DNA from 3 places in the Streptomyces sp. NPDC006384 genome. Region 1 is predicted to be linked to each of the others. Evidence: predicted binding sites of a transcription regulator. Region 1 holds the regulator's gene; each other region holds the start of a gene.
The links. The regulator HrcA, encoded in region 1, represses chaperone genes, less so after heat shock. The targets are predictions, from matches to a motif close to TTNGCACTCNGNNNNNCNGAGTGCNAA.
Positions count from the first base shown of each region.

Region 2: the regulator HrcA is predicted to act here: its motif matches at 2,745-2,771, upstream of groL (chaperonin GroEL).
Region 3: the regulator HrcA is predicted to act here: its motif matches at 3,043-3,069, upstream of groES (co-chaperone GroES).

Region 1 is NZ_JBIAHR010000012.1:216,293-222,093, reverse strand. It holds gene hemW (radical SAM family heme chaperone HemW) at 1-741, shown strand, start outside; gene ACFYOJ_RS18950 (DUF3097 domain-containing protein) at 881-1,738, opposite strand; gene ACFYOJ_RS18945 (MBL fold metallo-hydrolase) at 1,773-2,504, opposite strand; gene hrcA (heat-inducible transcriptional repressor HrcA) at 2,666-3,682, shown strand; gene dnaJ (molecular chaperone DnaJ) at 3,683-4,822, shown strand; gene ACFYOJ_RS18930 (nitronate monooxygenase) at 5,084-5,801, shown strand, end outside.
Region 2 is NZ_JBIAHR010000003.1:346,609-352,409, reverse strand. It holds SAM riboswitch class I at 102-263, shown strand; gene thrC (threonine synthase) at 282-1,583, shown strand; gene ACFYOJ_RS05770 (MoaD/ThiS family protein) at 1,580-1,855, shown strand; gene ACFYOJ_RS05765 (cold-shock protein) at 2,312-2,515, shown strand; gene groL (chaperonin GroEL) at 2,934-4,556, shown strand; gene ACFYOJ_RS05755 (dihydrofolate reductase family protein) at 4,757-5,329, shown strand; gene ACFYOJ_RS05750 (hypothetical protein) at 5,402-5,801, opposite strand, start outside.
Region 3 is NZ_JBIAHR010000014.1:169,561-175,361, reverse strand. It holds gene ACFYOJ_RS21055 (hypothetical protein) at 1-629, shown strand, start outside; gene groL (chaperonin GroEL) at 799-2,427, opposite strand; gene groES (co-chaperone GroES) at 2,588-2,896, opposite strand; gene ACFYOJ_RS21040 (polysaccharide deacetylase family protein) at 3,223-3,954, opposite strand; gene ACFYOJ_RS21035 (polysaccharide deacetylase family protein) at 3,951-4,895, opposite strand; gene ACFYOJ_RS21030 (methyltransferase domain-containing protein) at 4,894-5,801, shown strand, end outside.

The DNA.
Region 1 (5,801 bases):
CTGAGGATCCTCGACCGCACCCACACCCCCGGCCGCCCCGAGGCCTGCGTCGCCGAGGCCCGCGCGGCCGGCTTCGACCACGTCAACCTCGACCTGATCTACGGCACCCCCGGCGAGTCCGACGACGACTGGCGGGCCTCCCTGGACGCCGCCCTCGGCGCCGGACCCGACCACGTCTCCGCGTACGCGCTGATCGTCGAGGAGGGCACGCAGCTCGCCCGGCGCATCCGGCGCGGCGAGATCCCCATGACCGACGACGACGTGCACGCCGACCGGTACCTGATCGCCGAGGAGACCCTCTCCGCGGCCGGCTTCGACTGGTACGAGGTGTCCAACTGGGCCACCTCCGACGCCGGCCGCTGCCTGCACAACGAGCTGTACTGGCGGGGCGCCGACTGGTGGGGCGCCGGGCCCGGGGCCCACTCCCACGTGGGCGGCGTGCGCTGGTGGAACGTGAAGCACCCCGGCGCGTACGCGGGGGCGCTGGCGGCGGGGAGGTCGCCGGGGGCCGGACGCGAGATCCTCACGGAGGAGGACCGGCGGGTGGAGCGCGTCCTGCTGGAGCTGCGGCTGCGGGAGGGCGTACCGCTGTCCCTGCTGCGGGAGGCGGGGCTTGCCGCCTCTCGGCGGGCCCTGTCGGACGGGCTGCTCCAGGAGGGGCCGTACGAGGAGGGGCGGGCCGTGCTCACGCTGCGCGGGCGTCTGCTGGCGGACGCGGTGGTGCGGGACCTGGTGGACTGACGGGGCTGTTTCCCGCCCCCGCCGCCCCTTCCCGTCCCGACCCCGGGGGCTCCGCCCCCCGGACCCCCGCTCCCCGGACTTTCCGGGACTCCGCCGGAGAGGGCCCGGGAGGGGCGGGTCTCACCTCACTCGTCTCACCTCACTCGGTGACGAAGTCGATCAACTGCTCGACCCGCCCCAGCAGCTCCGGCTGCAGGTCCTTGTACGAGTGGACCCGGGCCAGGATCGCCTGCCACACCGCCCCGGTGTTGTCCGCCGGCCACCCCAGCGCCCGGCACACGCCCGTCTTCCAGTCCTGCCCGCGCGGCACCCGGGGCCAGCCCGCGATGCCGAGCGACGACGGCTTCACCGCCTCCCAGATGTCGATGTACGGGTGGCCCACGACCAGCGCGTGCTCGCTCGTCACCGCCTGCGCGATCCGCCACTCCTTCGACCCCGGCACCAGGTGGTCCACCAGCACCCCGAGCCGCGCGTCCGGGCCCGGCGCGAAGTCGTCGACGATGGACGGCAGGTCGTCCACGCCCTCCAGGTACTCCACGACCACGCCCTCGATGCGCAGGTCGTCGCCCCAGACCTTCTCGACCAGCTCGGCGTCGTGCCGGCCCTCGACGTAGATGCGGCCGGCGCGGGCCACGCGCGCGCGGGCGCCGGGGACGGCGACCGAACCGGACGCCGTACGGGCGGGCCGGGCCGGGCCGGAGGCGGGCCTCACCAGGGTCACGGTCCTGCCCTCCAGCAGGAAGCCGCGCGGCTCCAGCGGGAAGACCCGGTGCTTGCCGAAACGGTCCTCCAGCGTCACCGTGCCCGCCTCGCAGCGGATCACGGCGCCGCAGAAGCCGGTGACGGCCTCCTCGACCACCAGACCGGGGTCGGCCGGCACCTCGGGCACCGGCTGCGGTTTCTTCCACGGAGGGGTCAGGTCGGCGGAGTACACACGACGGCGCGGGCCCGCAGGACCCTCGGGGGAAGGGCGGTGGTGGGAGACGGGTGGGCGCATTCTGCCGACGATAGGAGAAACGCGCGGCCCGTGATCAGGACGACACGCCGAAACGGGCGGCCAGCGCGTCCCGCTGGGCCCGGACGAACGCCGCGTCCACCACCGCCCCGTGCCCCGGCACGTACAGCGCGTCCTCGCCGCCCAGTTCCAGCAGCCGGTCCAGCGCCGCCGGCCAGCGCGACGGCACGGCGTCGGGCCCCGCCTGCGGATCGCCGGACTCCTCCACGAGGTCCCCGCAGAAGACGACCGCGACCTCGCCCGGCACCAGCACCGCGAGGTCGTGCCCCGTGTGCCCGGGGCCCACGTCGGCCAGCAGGACCCGCCGCCCGCCGCCCAGGTCGAGCGTCCGCGCGCCGCGCACCTCGTGGCGGACCGCGACGAGCGCGTCCACGGCCTCCTCCGCGAGCCGGGCGTCCAGCCCCTCGGCCACCGCGTCCGCCCGCAGCCCCTCCCGGCCCCCCGCCCCCGCCAGCAGCGCGGCCGTGCCCGTCGCGCCGTACACCTCGGCGCCCGCGAACGCCGCCGCCCCGAGGACGTGGTCGAAATGCGGGTGGGTCAGCGCGAGATGCGTCACACGGCGCCCGGCGAGCCGCTGCGCCCGCGCCCGCAGCCGCGCGCCCTCCGCGAGACTCGAACCGGCGTCCACCAGCAGGGCCGCGTCCGCGCCGACGACCAGCCCCGCCGTGCAGTCCCACACCGGCAGCCGGCACCGGCCCACCCCGGCCGCCAGCCGCTCCCACCCCAGGTCCTTCCACGTCACCGTCACGACGGTGACGCTAACGCCGCGGCGGCCCCGGCACGGCGACGGGGCACCGGCCTTGCCGCAGCCGTACCCGACGGCCGTACACTGGGCCGGGGAAGTCTGGCACTCGCACACGCAGAGTGCCAGGGGGAACACCGGGCGGACGACTTCTGGAGGTGTGCGCGATGCTCAGTGAACGCAGGCTGAAGGTGCTGCGTGCCATCGTCCAGGACTACGTCGGCACCGAGGAGCCCGTCGGCTCCAAGGCCCTCACCGAGCGGCACAACCTCGGCGTCTCCCCGGCCACCGTGCGCAACGACATGGCGGCCCTGGAGGACGAAGGGTTCATCGCCCAGCCGCACACCAGCGCCGGGCGCATCCCGACCGACAAGGGCTACCGGCTCTTCGTCGACAGGCTGGCCGGCGTCAAGCCGATGACCGCGCCCGAGCGGCGCGCCATCCAGAACTTCCTGGAGGGCGCCGTCGACCTCGACGACGTCGTGGCCCGCACGGTGCGGCTGCTCGCGCAGCTCACCCGGCAGGTCGCCGTCGTGCAGTACCCGTCGCTGACCCGTTCGACCGTGCGGCACGTGGAGCTGCTCTCCCTGGCGCCCGCGCGCCTGATGCTCGTGCTGATCACGGACACCGGACGGGTCGAGCAGCGGATGATCGACTGCCCGGCGCCCTTCGGCGAGGCCTCCCTCGCCGATCTGCGGGCCCGGCTCAACAGCAGGGTCGCGGGACGCCGGTTCGCGGACGTGCCGGGTCTGGTCGAGGACCTCCCGGAGGCCTTCGAGGCCGAGGACCGGGGTACGGTCTCCACCGTGCTCTCCACTCTCCTGGAGACGCTGGTCGAGGAGAACGAGGAGCGGCTGATGATCGGCGGCACCGCCAATCTCACCCGCTTCGGGCACGACTTCCCCCTCACGATCCGGCCGGTGCTCGAGGCGCTGGAGGAGCAGGTCGTGCTCCTCAAGCTGCTCGGCGAGGCGAAGGATCCGGGCGTGACCGTACGGATCGGTCACGAGAACGCCCACGAAGGACTCAACTCCACGTCCGTCGTGTCGGTCGGCTACGGTTCGGGCGGCGAGGCTGTCGCCAAGCTCGGCGTGGTCGGACCGACCCGCATGGACTACCCGGGAACGATGGGAGCGGTACGCGCAGTGGCACGGTACGTCGGACAGATCCTGGCGGAGTCGTAGGTGGCCACGGACTACTACGCCGTACTCGGCGTGCGCCGCGACGCCTCTCAGGACGAGATCAAGAAGGCGTTCCGGAGGCTCGCGCGCGAGCTGCACCCGGACGTCAACCCCGATCCGAAGACCCAGGAGCGGTTCAAGGAGATCAACGCCGCCTACGAGGTGCTGTCGGACCCGCAGAAGAAGCAGGTCTACGACCTCGGCGGCGACCCGCTGTCCCAGTCGGGCGGCGCGGGCGGGGCCGGCGGCTTCGGCGCGGGCGGCTTCGGGAACTTCTCGGACATCATGGACGCCTTCTTCGGCACGGCGTCGCAGCGCGGACCGCGCTCGCGCACCCGCCGCGGCCAGGACGCCATGATCCGCATCGAGGTGGAGCTGGACGAGGCGGCCTTCGGCACGACCAAGGACATCCAGGTCGACACGGCCGTCGTCTGCAACACCTGCAACGGCGAGGGCGCGGCCCCGGGCACCTCGGCCCAGACGTGTGACATGTGCCGCGGCCGCGGTGAGGTCTCGCAGGTCACCCGGTCCTTCCTGGGCCAGGTCATGACCTCCCGGCCCTGCCCCCAGTGCCAGGGCTTCGGCACCGTCGTCCCGACCCCGTGCCCCGAGTGCGCGGGCGACGGCCGGATCCGTTCCCGGCGCACCCTGACCGTGAAGATCCCCGCCGGTGTCGACAACGGCACGCGGATCCAGCTCGCGGGCGAGGGCGAGGTCGGCCCCGGCGGCGGCCCCGCCGGCGACCTGTACGTCGAGATCCACGAGCTGCCGCACCCGCAGTTCCAGCGCCGCGGCGACGACCTGCACTGCACGGTCACCCTGCCGATGACGGCGGCGGCCCTCGGCACCAAGGTGCCGCTGGAGACCCTCGACGGCGTGGAGGAGGTCGACATCCGCCCGGGCACCCAGTCCGGCCAGTCGATCCCGCTGCACGGCCGGGGCGTCACCCACCTGCGCGGCGGCGGCCGGGGCGACCTCATCGTCCACGTCGAGGTCACCACCCCGACCAAGCTCGACCCCGAGCAGGAGCGCGTCCTGCGCGAGCTGGCCAAGCTGCGCGGCGAGGAGCGGCCCCAGGGCCAGTTCCAGCCGGGGCAGCAGGGGCTGTTCTCGCGGCTGAAGGACGCCTTCAACGGCCGCTGAGGGAGGGCGCCGGAAGGCGCGGAGGAAGCCCCGGGAAGCCCCTGACGCCGATGGCCGTCGGGGGCTTCCCGCTGCGGCCGTCGGGGGCTTCCCGCCGTGGGCCTCGGGACTTCCCGGCACGGGCCCCTCGGGGCTTCCCGCCGCGGACGTCAGGGGCTTCCCGGCGCCGGTCTCCCAGGCCCCGCGAGGCGGGTGCCGCCCGGCGTGCGCCGGTGGAAGCCCGGATTCGGAGTCGCCCCCGGGACGTGACACCATGCGCTCATGTCCTCCGCACTGACCGATCTCTTCCCCTACCCGATCGTGCAGGCGCCCATGGCGGGCGGCGTCTCCGTGCCGCGGCTCGCGGCCGCGGTCTGCGAGGCGGGAGGGCTGGGTTTCCTGGCCGCCGGGTACAAGACCGCGGACGGGATGTACGAGGAGATCAAGCAGTTGCGGGGGCTGACCGCCCGCCCGTTCGGCGTCAACCTCTTCATGCCGCAGCCGAAGACGCCCGGTGCGGGCACCGGCTTCACCGGAGCGGCCGACGTCGCGTCCTTCAACGCCTCCGCGGTCGGCGTCTACGCCCACCAGCTGGCCGGTGAGGCCGCCTGGTACGAGACCGAGCTCGGCGACCCGGAGTGCGGCCGGGACGACGGCTACGACACCAAGCTCGCCGTGCTGCTGGACAACCCGGTGCCCGTGGTGTCGTTCCACTTCGGCGTCCCGGGCCCCGAGGCCGTCGACGCGCTCCACCGGGCCGGCACCTTCGTCCTGGCCACGGCGACCACCGCCGGCGAGGCCCGGGCCGTCGAACGGGCCGGTGCCGACGCGGTGATCGCCCAGGGTGTGGAGGCCGGCGGACACCAGGGCACCCACCGCGACTGCCCGGAGACCGACGGCACCGGCATCGGACTGCTCTCCCTGGTCGCCCAGGTCCGGGAGGCGGTGCGCCTCCCGGTGATCGCCGCCGGCGGCATCATGCGCGGCTCCCAGATCGCCG
Region 2 (5,801 bases), on a different contig from region 1:
CGACTATCTCAACTGTCGTGGCCTTCGGTTACAGTCTTGAACAACGCGGGCGGCCGGTGCATGCCGGGGCCCCACGTGACATGCGAAAAACAACCACATACCGCTCATCCAGAGGGGCAGAGGGACACGGCCCGATGAAGCCCCGGCAACCCTCCAGCCGGTTCTCGCAGACCTGAGTCACGGTCGATCGCAGCGCGAGGCTCCCGGCTAGGGAAGGTGCCAAATCCGTCTCACGGCGAGATGCGTCGTGAGGAAGATGAGGAGAAAGGGCCTCGCCTCACATGGCTGTGCAGACTGTCGCAAGCAACGCCGACGACACCGCTTCCCCCGCCCCCTCCGTGGACCTGGGTCCCGCCGTGGCGCTCTCCTGCCGCGAATGCGGTCACCGCGTGCCGCTCGGCCCGGTCTTCGCCTGCGAGGAGTGTTTCGGCCCGCTGGAGATCGCCTACGACTTCTCGGCCTACGACACCGAGGAGTTGCGGAGGCGCATCGAAGCGGGCCCCGCGAACATCTGGCGCTACGCCCCCCTGCTGCCCGTCCCCGCCGACGTGGCCGACAAGCCGAACATCAACCCCGGCTGGACCAAGCTGGTCAAGGCCGACAACCTCGCCCGCGAACTCGGCGTCACCGGCGGCCTGTTCGTCAAGGACGACTCCGGCAACCCGACGCACTCCTTCAAGGACCGCGTCGTCGCCCAGGCCCTGGAGGCCGCCCGCGCCTTCGGCTTCACCACCCTGTCCTGCTCCTCCACCGGCAACCTCGCCGGCGCCGTCGGCGCCGCCGCCGCCCGCGCCGGCCTGCGCTCCTGCGTGTTCATCCCGCACGACCTGGAACAGGGCAAGGTCGTCATGGCCGCCGTCTACGGCGGTGAACTCGTCGGCATCGAGGGCAACTACGACGACGTCAACCGCTTCTGCTCCGAGCTGATCGGCGACCCGGCCGGCGAGGGCTGGGGCTTCGTCAACGTCAACCTGCGCCCGTACTACGCCGAGGGGTCCAAGACCCTCGCGTACGAGATCTGCGAGCAGCTCGGCTGGCGGCTGCCCGACCAGATCGTCGTCCCGATCGCCTCCGGCTCCCAGCTCACGAAGATCGACAAGGGCCTGCGGGAGCTGATCGCGCTCGGTCTGGTCGAGGACCGGCCGTACAAGATCTTCGGTGCCCAGGCCGAGGGCTGCTCGCCGGTGTCCACCGCGTACAAGGCCGGGCACGACGTCGTACGCCCGCAGAAGCCGAACACCATCGCCAAGTCGCTGGCGATCGGCAACCCGGCCGACGGCCCCTACGTCCTGGACATCGCCCGCCGCACCGGCGGCGCGGTGGAGGACGTGACCGACGAGCAGGTCGTCGACGCCATCAAGCTGCTCGCCCGCACGGAGGGCATCTTCGCGGAGACCGCGGGCGGTGTGACGGTCGGCGTCACGAAGAAGCTGATCGAGGACGGCGTCCTGGACCCGTCGCTCACCACGGTCGTCCTCAACACCGGCGACGGCCTCAAGACCCTCGACGCGGTGGCCGGCACCGGCCTGACCGCGACGATCCGCCCCGACCTGGACTCCTTCCGAGAGGCTGGCCTCGCATGAGCGTGACCGTTCGCATCCCCACCATCCTGCGCACCTACACCGGCGGGAAGGCCGAGGTCGCCGCCGAGGGCGCCACCCTCGCCGAGGTCATCTCCGACCTGGAGAAGAACCACACCGGCATCGCCGCCCGCGTCCTGGACGACCAGGGCAAGCTGCGCCGCTTCGTCAACGTCTACGTCAACGACGACGACGTCCGCTTCGAGCAGGGGCTGGAGACCGCGACGCCGGACGGCGCGGGCGTCTCCATCATCCCGGCGGTCGCCGGCGGCTGACCGCCGCCCGGCCCCCCGGCCGGCCCGCCGTCACCTTCGGTGAACGGCGTCACGCAGAGTTCCCCGGATTACCCCCTCCGCAAGAGAAGCGGAGGGGGTAATTCCATGTGATTGGGCGCGGTAGAGTTGGGGAACGCGCCCCCGGTCACCGGGCCGGCGCCTTCGCTTTCTCTCCGCGCGCCCGACAAGATGCAGCCAAAATGTGGCGCATTTCGCGGCCTTTGTTCACTTTGCGCGGCCCGACTTGACCCGTCATCAGGTGAAACTTCGCCATTTTCCGGACCGGGTGCGTCCAGATTTCTCGTCCGAGTGACCTGTTGCAGACGGCAGTTGGGCAGATACATTCAGCCGCGGTCGACGCGTTCCGGCGCACGCCCCCGCCCATTGGGGGGTGAGGTCTGACCCGGATCCGCGAAGTGTGGATCTGCGCAAGGGCCAGTAATAGGGGAGTTAGGCATGGCTCAGGGCACCGTCAAGTGGTTCAACGCGGAGAAGGGGTACGGCTTCATCGCGGTCGACGGTGGTGCGGATGTTTTCGTCCACTACAGCGCGATCCAGATGGACGGCTACCGCACCCTCGAAGAAGGCCAGCGGGTCGAGTTCGAGATCTCGCAGGGTCAGAAGGGCCCGCAGGCCGACATGGTCCGCCTCAGCGCCTGAGACGCGCGGCCACCGCAAGTCAACGGTCTTCCCCGAAGGGCCCGCACCCGTACCTGGGTGCGGGCCCTTCGGCCTGCCCGGACCCGGAGGACCCTGCCCCGGCTCCGGTCCCGGGCCCGTGTCCGGCCGGTGTTCGCGGGCGGCGGACCCGCCCCCCGATCCCCATAGGCGCTTGCGCCCGCCCGTCACCCGACCACCACCCCTCGACGAGCCCGCTACGCGGGCGCACCTTGCACTCGGGCGGGTCGAGTGCTAATCATTGGCGTTAGCACTCTGAAGGTGAGAGTGACAACGAAGGACCGGGTCGGTGAGGCCCGCGGGCCGACGTGGGAAGGAACCACGGGGCCGGCGAGCCGTCCGTCGCGGGCGCGGGCGCGGTCCGAAGGAATCACCCCCAGTCCTGGAGGGACCACTTCACATGGCCAAGATCATCGCGTTCGACGAGGAGGCGCGGCGCGGCCTCGAGCGCGGCATGAACCAGCTCGCGGACGCCGTCAAGGTGACGCTCGGCCCCAAGGGCCGCAACGTCGTCCTCGAGAAGAAGTGGGGCGCGCCCACGATCACCAACGACGGTGTCTCCATCGCCAAGGAGATCGAGCTCGAGGACCCGTACGAGAAGATCGGCGCCGAGCTGGTCAAGGAAGTCGCCAAGAAGACGGACGACGTCGCCGGTGACGGTACGACCACCGCGACCGTTCTGGCCCAGGCCCTGGTGCGCGAGGGTCTGCGCAACGTGGCCGCCGGCGCCAACCCGATGGCCCTGAAGCGCGGCATCGAGAAGGCCGTCGAGGCCGTCTCCGCCGCCCTGCTGGAGCAGGCGAAGGACGTCGAGACCAAGGAGCAGATCGCCTCCACGGCCTCCATCTCCGCCGCCGACACCCAGATCGGCGAGCTGATCGCCGAGGCCATGGACAAGGTCGGCAAGGAAGGCGTCATCACCGTCGAGGAGTCCCAGACCTTCGGTCTGGAGCTGGAGCTCACCGAGGGTATGCGCTTCGACAAGGGCTACATCTCGGCGTACTTCGCCACCGACATGGAGCGTATGGAGGCCGTCCTCGACGACCCGTACATCCTGATCGCCAACTCCAAGATCTCCAACGTCAAGGACCTGCTCCCGCTCCTGGAGAAGGTCATGCAGTCGGGCAAGCCGCTGCTGATCATCGCCGAGGACGTCGAGGGCGAGGCCCTGTCGACCCTGGTCGTCAACAAGATCCGCGGCACCTTCAAGTCCGTCGCCGTCAAGGCCCCGGGCTTCGGCGACCGCCGCAAGGCCATGCTCGGCGACATCGCCATCCTCACGGGCGGCGAGGTCATCTCCGAGGAGGTCGGCCTCAAGCTGGAGAACGCCACGCTCGACCTGCTGGGCAAGGCGCGCAAGGTCGTCATCACCAAGGACGAGACCACGATCGTGGACGGCGCCGGCTCCGCCGAGCAGGTCCAGGGCCGGGTCAACCAGATCCGCGCCGAGATCGAGAACAGCGACTCGGACTACGACCGCGAGAAGCTCCAGGAGCGCCTGGCGAAGCTGGCCGGCGGCGTGGCCGTCATCAAGGCCGGTGCCGCCACCGAGGTCGAGCTCAAGGAGCGCAAGCACCGCATCGAGGACGCCGTGCGCAACGCGAAGGCGGCCGTCGAGGAGGGCATCGTCGCCGGTGGTGGCGTGGCCCTGCTGCAGGCCTCCCAGGTCTTCGAGAAGCTGGAGCTCGACGGTGACGAGGCGACCGGCGCCAACGCCGTGAAGCTCGCGCTGGAGGCCCCGCTGAAGCAGATCGCCGTCAACGGTGGTCTCGAGGGCGGCGTCGTCGTGGAGAAGGTCCGCAACCTCCAGGTCGGCCACGGCCTGAACGCCGCGACCGGTGAGTACGTCGACATGATCGCCGAGGGCATCATCGACCCGGCGAAGGTGACCCGTTCCGCGCTGCAGAACGCCGCCTCCATCGCCGCGCTGTTCCTCACCACCGAGGCCGTCATCGCCGACAAGCCGGAGAAGGCCGCCGCGCCCGCCGGCGGCGGCATGCCGGGCGGTGACATGGACTTCTGATCGACCGGTTCCGGTTGATCGACCGTCCTTCGGTACCGAGGGCGGCACTCCTGGCCACAGGCCGGGGGTGCCGCCCTCGGGCGCGTTCCCGGGAAGATCCGCCGCGGCCGATGAGTTTTCGCGGTCGCCACGGTCGTAGTCGTACAAGATGAACGCACCGCGGGATGCCCCGTGCCACCGCACACCCAGGAGACGACCAGATGCGCACCCTGATCAGCACCGCCTTCGTCTCGCTCGACGGAGTCATGGAGGCTCCCGGCGGCGAGCCCGGCTACCGGAACTCGGGCTGGACCTTCAAGGACGTGGAGTTCCTCCCCGAGGCGTTCGAGATCAAGGGCCGGGAACAGAAGGAGGCCGGTGCCCTGCTGCTCGGCCGGGTCAGCTACCAGGCGTTCAGCACGGTCTGGCCGGACATGGAGGAGTTCGCCGACTACAGGACGATGCCGAAGTACGTCGTCTCCACCACCCTCACCGACGGCGATCTGGTGGACGACTGGGGCGAGACCACGATCCTGCGCTCGCTCGACGACGTCGCCGCGCTGAAGGAGACGGAGGGCGCCCCGCTCATCGTCCACGGCAGCGCCGCCCTCAACCGGGCCCTGTCGGACGCCGGTCTGATCGACCGCTACCACCTGCTGGTCTTCCCGCTGCTCCTCGGAGCGGGGAAGCGGCTGTTCAGCGACACGGACAAGGACACCCAGCGGCTGAGGCTCGTCGAGCACGAGACCTACGCCAACGGCATCCAGAAGAACGTCTTCGACGTCGTCCGCTGACCCCTCCCGCGGCCCCGTCCACCGGCGCGGTGCCCGGCCGAAGGGCTCAGCCGAAAGCCTCGGCCGAAGGGCTCAGCCGAAGGCGCCGCCGCCCATCGGCTCGATGTCCACCCGCACCGGCGTCCCCCACACGCGCAGCACCTCGTAGTCCGTGAACTCGTGCACCAGCCGGTACGCCATGGCCGCGCGCGGGGCGCGCAGCTGGGCGGCGATGTACAGCTCGGCCTCGCGGCGGTCGCGGCGCGGGGTGCCGCACAGCTGCCACGCCTGCCCGTTCCACAGCTCGGGCAGCCAGCGCTGCTGGGGCTGCGGGCGGTCGCCGCGCACCCCGTACCGGGACTGCACCGGCTCGGTGTGCCGGGCCGGGAGGGGGCCGCCGCCGTACTCGGCGTCGTACTCGGCGCGGCGGGCGGTGCGGCGGCGGGTCTCGCACAGCAGGCACAGGTCGGGGGCGGCCTCGTCGACCGGCCCG
Region 3 (5,801 bases), on a different contig from region 1:
AGCACATCCGGACCCACGCCCCGCTCCCCGGGTCCGAGGCGCGGCTCGCGGTGCTGATGCTGACCCTGCGGTCCGCGCGCGCCGGCACCGGGAACGTCACCGGGCAGGACCTCAACGGCTGGCTGCAGAGCGACGCCGAGCGGGTGCTCCAGCAGCTCGTCGACGCCGGCTGGCTGCGTCTGCCGGAGGAGGACACCGTCGCCGACGCGCTGGACTCCCGGCCCGAGGACCCCACTCAGGTCACCGTCCCCTCGCTGCTGCCCGGTGAGCCGCGCCCGTTCTTCTTCGGCAAGGTCACCCGGGCGCGGCTGTCGGGGTGGGCGCAGAAAGTGGTGGGCGACCGGAAGATCCGCAAGAAGAAGCCGACCGCCGCCACCCGGCTCCTCGCCGTGTACACCGCCGCCCACAGCCGGCCCGACGGCCGTATCGACGGCTGTGCCGAAGACGCCGGGGGCGAAGGTCTCGGTCTGGACGCGGTCGCCGTGTTCTGCGGGCTGCGGTCCGAGGACGTCGCCGCACATGTCGACCGGCTGGTCGCCGCCGACTGGCTCGCGGAGGCCGACGTCACCGGGGGGAGGCTGCGGGGGCGGCTCGCCGAGCGGGTGCTGCCGCTGAGCGGGCTGGTGTGACGGCTCCCCGGTAATGGCTCCCCGGTGACGGGTCGACGCGACGCCGTCACCGCACCCCCGGGCACCGGGCTCCGGTGCGTGGCCGGGGCGGCACGGCGAGGGCCCGGCACTCCTGCGGGATCGTGCAGGAGTGCCGGGCCCTCACTCAGCGGCTGTCAGCCTGGCGTCGTCAGTGCGAGTGACCGTGGCTGTGGCCGTGGCCGGCGGCCGGCTCCTCCTCTTCCTTCTTCTCGACGACCAGGGTCTCGGTCGTCAGGAGGAGGGAGGCGATGGAGGCGGCGTTCTCCAGGGCGGAGCGGGTGACCTTGACCGGGTCGATGACGCCGGCCTTGACCAGGTCGCCGTACTCGCCGGTGGCGGCGTTGTAGCCGCTGCCCTTCTCGAGCTCCGCGACCTTGGAGACGATCACGTAGCCCTCGAGGCCGGCGTTCTCGGCGATCCAGCGCAGCGGCTCGACGGCGGCCTTGCGGACGACCGACACACCGGTGGCCTCGTCGCCGGTCTTGCCGAGGTTGCCCTCGAGGACCTTGACGGCGTGGACCAGGGCGGAGCCACCACCGGAGACGATGCCCTCCTCGACCGCGGCGCGGGTCGCGGAGATGGCGTCCTCCAGACGGTGCTTGCGCTCCTTCAGCTCCACCTCGGTGGCGGCGCCGACCTTGATCACGCACACGCCGCCGGCCAGCTTCGCGAGGCGCTCCTGGAGCTTCTCGCGGTCCCAGTCGGAGTCCGTGTTCTCGATCTCGGCCTTGATCTGGGCGACGCGGCCCTGCAGCTCCTCGGCGTTGCCGGCACCGTCGACGATCGTGGTGTCGTCCTTGGTGACGGTGACGCGGCGGGCGGAGCCGAGCACGTCCAGGCCGACCTGGTCGAGCTTGAGGCCGACCTCCTCGGAGATGACGGTGGCGCCGGTGAGGACGGCCATGTCCTGCAGCATCGCCTTGCGGCGGTCGCCGAAGCCGGGAGCCTTCACCGCGACGGCGTTGAAGGTGCCGCGGATCTTGTTGACGACCAGGGTCGACAGGGCCTCGCCCTCGACGTCCTCGGCGATGATCAGCAGCGGCTTGGAGGCGTTGGCCTGGATGACCTTCTCCAGCAGCGGCAGCAGGTCCGCGATGGAGGAGATCTTGCCCTGGTTGATGAGGATGTACGGGTCCTCGAGGACGGCCTCCATGCGCTCCTGGTCCGTCACGAAGTACGGCGACAGGTAGCCCTTGTCGAAGGCCATGCCCTCGGTGAAGTCCAGCTCCAGACCGAAGGTGTTGGACTCCTCGACGGTGATGACACCGTCCTTGCCGACCTTGTCCATGGCCTCGGCGATGAGCTCGCCGACCTGCTGGTCCTGGGCGGACAGCGCGGCCACGGCGGCGATGTCGGACTTCTCGTCGATCGGGCGGGCGGTCGCGAGGAGGTCCTCGGAGACGGCCTTGACGGCCGCGTCGATGCCCTTCTTCAGCAGCGCCGGGGAGGCGCCGGCGGCGACGTTCTTCAGGCCCTCACGGACCAGCGCCTGGGCCAGGACGGTGGCGGTGGTGGTGCCGTCACCCGCGATGTCGTTGGTCTTGGTCGCCACCTCCTTCACCAGCTGGGCGCCGAGGTTCTCGTACGGGTCCTCGATCTCGACCTCGCGGGCGATCGTGACACCGTCGTTGGTGATGGTGGGGGCGCCGAACTTCTTGTCGATGACGACGTTGCGGCCCTTGGGGCCGATCGTCACCTTGACCGTGTCGGCAAGCTTGTTGACGCCGCGCTCGAGGGCGCGACGGGCGTCCTCGTCGAACTTCAGGATCTTCGCCATGGGAGCGGGAGCCCTCTCGGAAAGCTGATCTAACGGAAAACAGACTGCGCCCCTCGCGCCCGGCTTCTTATCGGTCGCGGGGGGCCAGGGGCGCAGCTGTCGAGCAGAGTCGAGGCGGGTCGACCTACGTCTTGTCTCGGTCGTCCTGCTTCTCGACGTCCTACTTCTCGACGATCGCGAGCACGTCGCGGGCCGAGAGGACGAGGTACTCCTCGCCGTTGTACTTCACCTCGGTGCCGCCGTACTTGCTGTAGAGCACGACGTCACCGACCTTGACGTCGAGCGGAAGACGGTTGCCGTCCTCGAAGCGGCCCGGGCCCACGGCCAGGACGACGCCCTCCTGGGGCTTCTCCTTGGCGGTGTCCGGAATGACCAGGCCCGACGCCGTGGTCTGCTCGGCGTCGAGCGGCTGGACCACGATGCGGTCCTCGAGCGGCTTGATGGCAACCTTGGAGCTGGTGGTCGTCACGATCCGACCTCCCCCTTCGGAGATCTCACGGGGTTAACTGTCTGAGGTGGCGACCAGGTGGATCCGTCGTCGCGGGTGCCGGACCTGCCCGTCGCGTAGTTGGCACTCTCCAGGGGTGAGTGCCAGACCAGAGACTATGACCGCGGTTAGCACTCGGTCAAGCGGAGTGCCAATGCCCGCGGCGCGTCGGCCGGTTTTTCACGTGAACGCCGGTTCGGGGAGCGCGCCGTTGCCCGGTGTGGGCGCTGCTGGGGGCCGAAGAGCCTCGTCCTCGTTCTCCCCCGGAGGGGGCACCCCCCAGGACGGGCTGAAACACCCCGCCGGTGTCAGAGGTAGTCCTCCAGGCGTCCCACCCGTAGGCCTTGACGCTCGATCTCGTGCAGGAGTTCCTCCGTGCGGGACGGGGCGGTGACCGCGATGATGTCGCCGGGGCGCAGGGCGTGTTCGCCTCGGGTGAAGGTGAGGCCGCCCTCGTCGCCCAGGGCGGCGCGCCACAGGACGACGGCCGTGATGCCGCAGTCGGCGGCGGCGCGCAGGGTGGTCGGGTCGTAGCTGCCGTGGGGCGGGCGGAAGAGGTGGGGGCGGACGCCGAAGCGGGCGTGGAGCTTGGTCTGCTGGCCGCAGATCTCGGCGCGCTGGCCGGCGTAGGGCAGGCCGCGCAGGGAGCGGTGGTCGAGGGTGTGGTTCTGCAGGCCGGCGCCGACGGAGCGCAGCCGCGCGAACTCGCCGTACGCCGGTCCGGTGACGGTGTCGGTGAGGAACAGGGTGACCGGGAGCCGCCGCCGGCGGATCAGGGCGGTCAGGCCCGGGTCCCGGTCGGCGCCGTCCTCGTAGGTGAGGAAGACGACCTCGTCGGTGGTGCGGACGTGGTCCAGGACGGGCGGCGGCTCCTGGCCCTGTCCGCCCGCCCCGGCCGGTTTGCCCGCCGAGGGCTGGTGGGCGGGGACGGTGGACCGGACGCAGCCGGTGAGCAGTACGGCGGCCAGTACGGCGGCCAGTACGGCGGCCAGGGCGCCGGTCAGGGCGGCCCCGGCCGGCCGGAACCGCCCGCGCCTCACAGGTAGTCCTCCAGCCGGGCCACCGCGTATCCCTCGGCGGTGATCCGGTCCAGGAAACGGCGGGCCATGTCCGTCATCGTGCCGTCCCAGTCGTCGCGGCCCCGGAAGTGGGTGAGGACGATGTCCCCGGGGTGCAGGTCCCGGTCCCACTCGCGGTACTCCCAGTGGTCGACGAAGACCTCCTCGTTCCAGATCGGCACGTGCGTGACGCCGCAGGACTTCGCGGCGCGCAGGGTGTCGCGGTTGTAGTTGCCGAAGGGCGGGCGGAAGAGGGCGGGGCGCTTGCCGTAGCGCTTCTCGATCACCTTCTGCATGCCGCAGATCTCCCGCTTCTGTGCCTCGTAGGAGAGCGCCGGGAGGTAGGGGTGGGTCAGGGTGTGGCCGTTGAGGGTGACTCCGAGGTCCTGCATCCTCTCGAAGTAGCCGTAGTCGTCCTTGATCTCCTCGTCGGTGAGGAAGACCGTGTAGGGGATCTTCAGCTCGCTCATCATGCGCAGGAAGGCCGGGTCCTTCTCGGCGCCGTCGTCGATGGTGAGGAAGACGATCCGCTCCTCGGTGGGGACGGTGGTGAAGACCGGCGGGAGGTTCTCCTGTCCCTCGACCTCGAAGCCCTCGCGTGCGGTGATCCGCGGCTTGCGGGCGGGCGGCGGGGGCGCGGTGAGGGGGACCTTCTTCAGGTTCCAGCGCCTGGCGGCGGCGGCCCGGGCGGTGTGCGCCGCGCGCAGTCCGTCCGCGTAGGCGTCGAGGGCGCGGCCCGGCGGGGCCTGATGGGGCTGCTGGCCGGGGGCGCCCCGCACCCCGGGGGTGTCGCCCTGCGCGCAGCCGGGGGCGAGGGCGGCGAGGAGGAGCACGGCGAGGACGCCGCGCGTCCGGAGTCCCGGGGAGGCGGACCGGACCGCCCCGAATGGCCGTCTTTTGTCATTTTGTACGACTACTCGCATGGTGCCGGATCCTCGCAGCCACCGGCCTCGCGCCCCCGCCCCGACACCGCACCGGACGCCCACCGTCCACCGACTGGCCCACAATGGGGCGGTGAACGACCTCGACGCCCTCCTCGCCCTGCTCACCCCCGAAGGCCGCGCCCTGCTCGACGAGGTCCGGGACACCGACCCCGCGCGGGAGCTGGCCGTCGCCACCCGGCTGCGCCGCGAGCACCCGGCCGCCCTGGTGTCGGCGGCGCTCGGCCAGGCGCGGCTGCGGCAGCGGGCGGCGGCGAAGTTCGGGGCCGGGGACGCCGGGCGGATGTTCTTCACGCCGAACGGGGTGGAGCAGTCGACCCGGGCGAGCGTGGCCGCGTACCGGGCCTCGCGGCTGGCGGACCTGGGCGTGACCTCCGTAGCCGACCTGTGCTGCGGCATCGGCGGCGACGCGGTCGCGCTGGCCCGCGCCGGCATCCGGGTCCTGGCCGTCGACCGCGACCCGGCGACGGCCGCGGCGGCCCGCGCCAACGCCGAGGCGCTGGGGCTGGACGAGCTCATCGAGGTCCGCGAGGCCGATGTGACCGAGGTGGACACGAACGGGTACGACGCCGTGTTCGTCGATCCGGCGCGGCGCGGCGGGCGGGGCCGCATCTTCGACCCGGAGGCCTACTCGCCGCCGCTGTCCTGGGCCGTCCAGGCCGCCCGTACGGCGCCGCGGGCCGCCGCGCTGAAGGTGGCGCCCGGCATTCCGCACGAGGCGGTGCCCGCGGACGCCGAGGCGGAGTGGATCTCGGACGGCGGGGACGTGAAGGAGGCGGTGCTGTGGTTCGGCACCGCGCCCGGGGCGGTGCGGGCGACGCTGCTGCCGGGGCCGCGCACCCTGCTCGGCACCGGCCTGCCCGACCCGGAGGTCCGCACGCCCGGCCG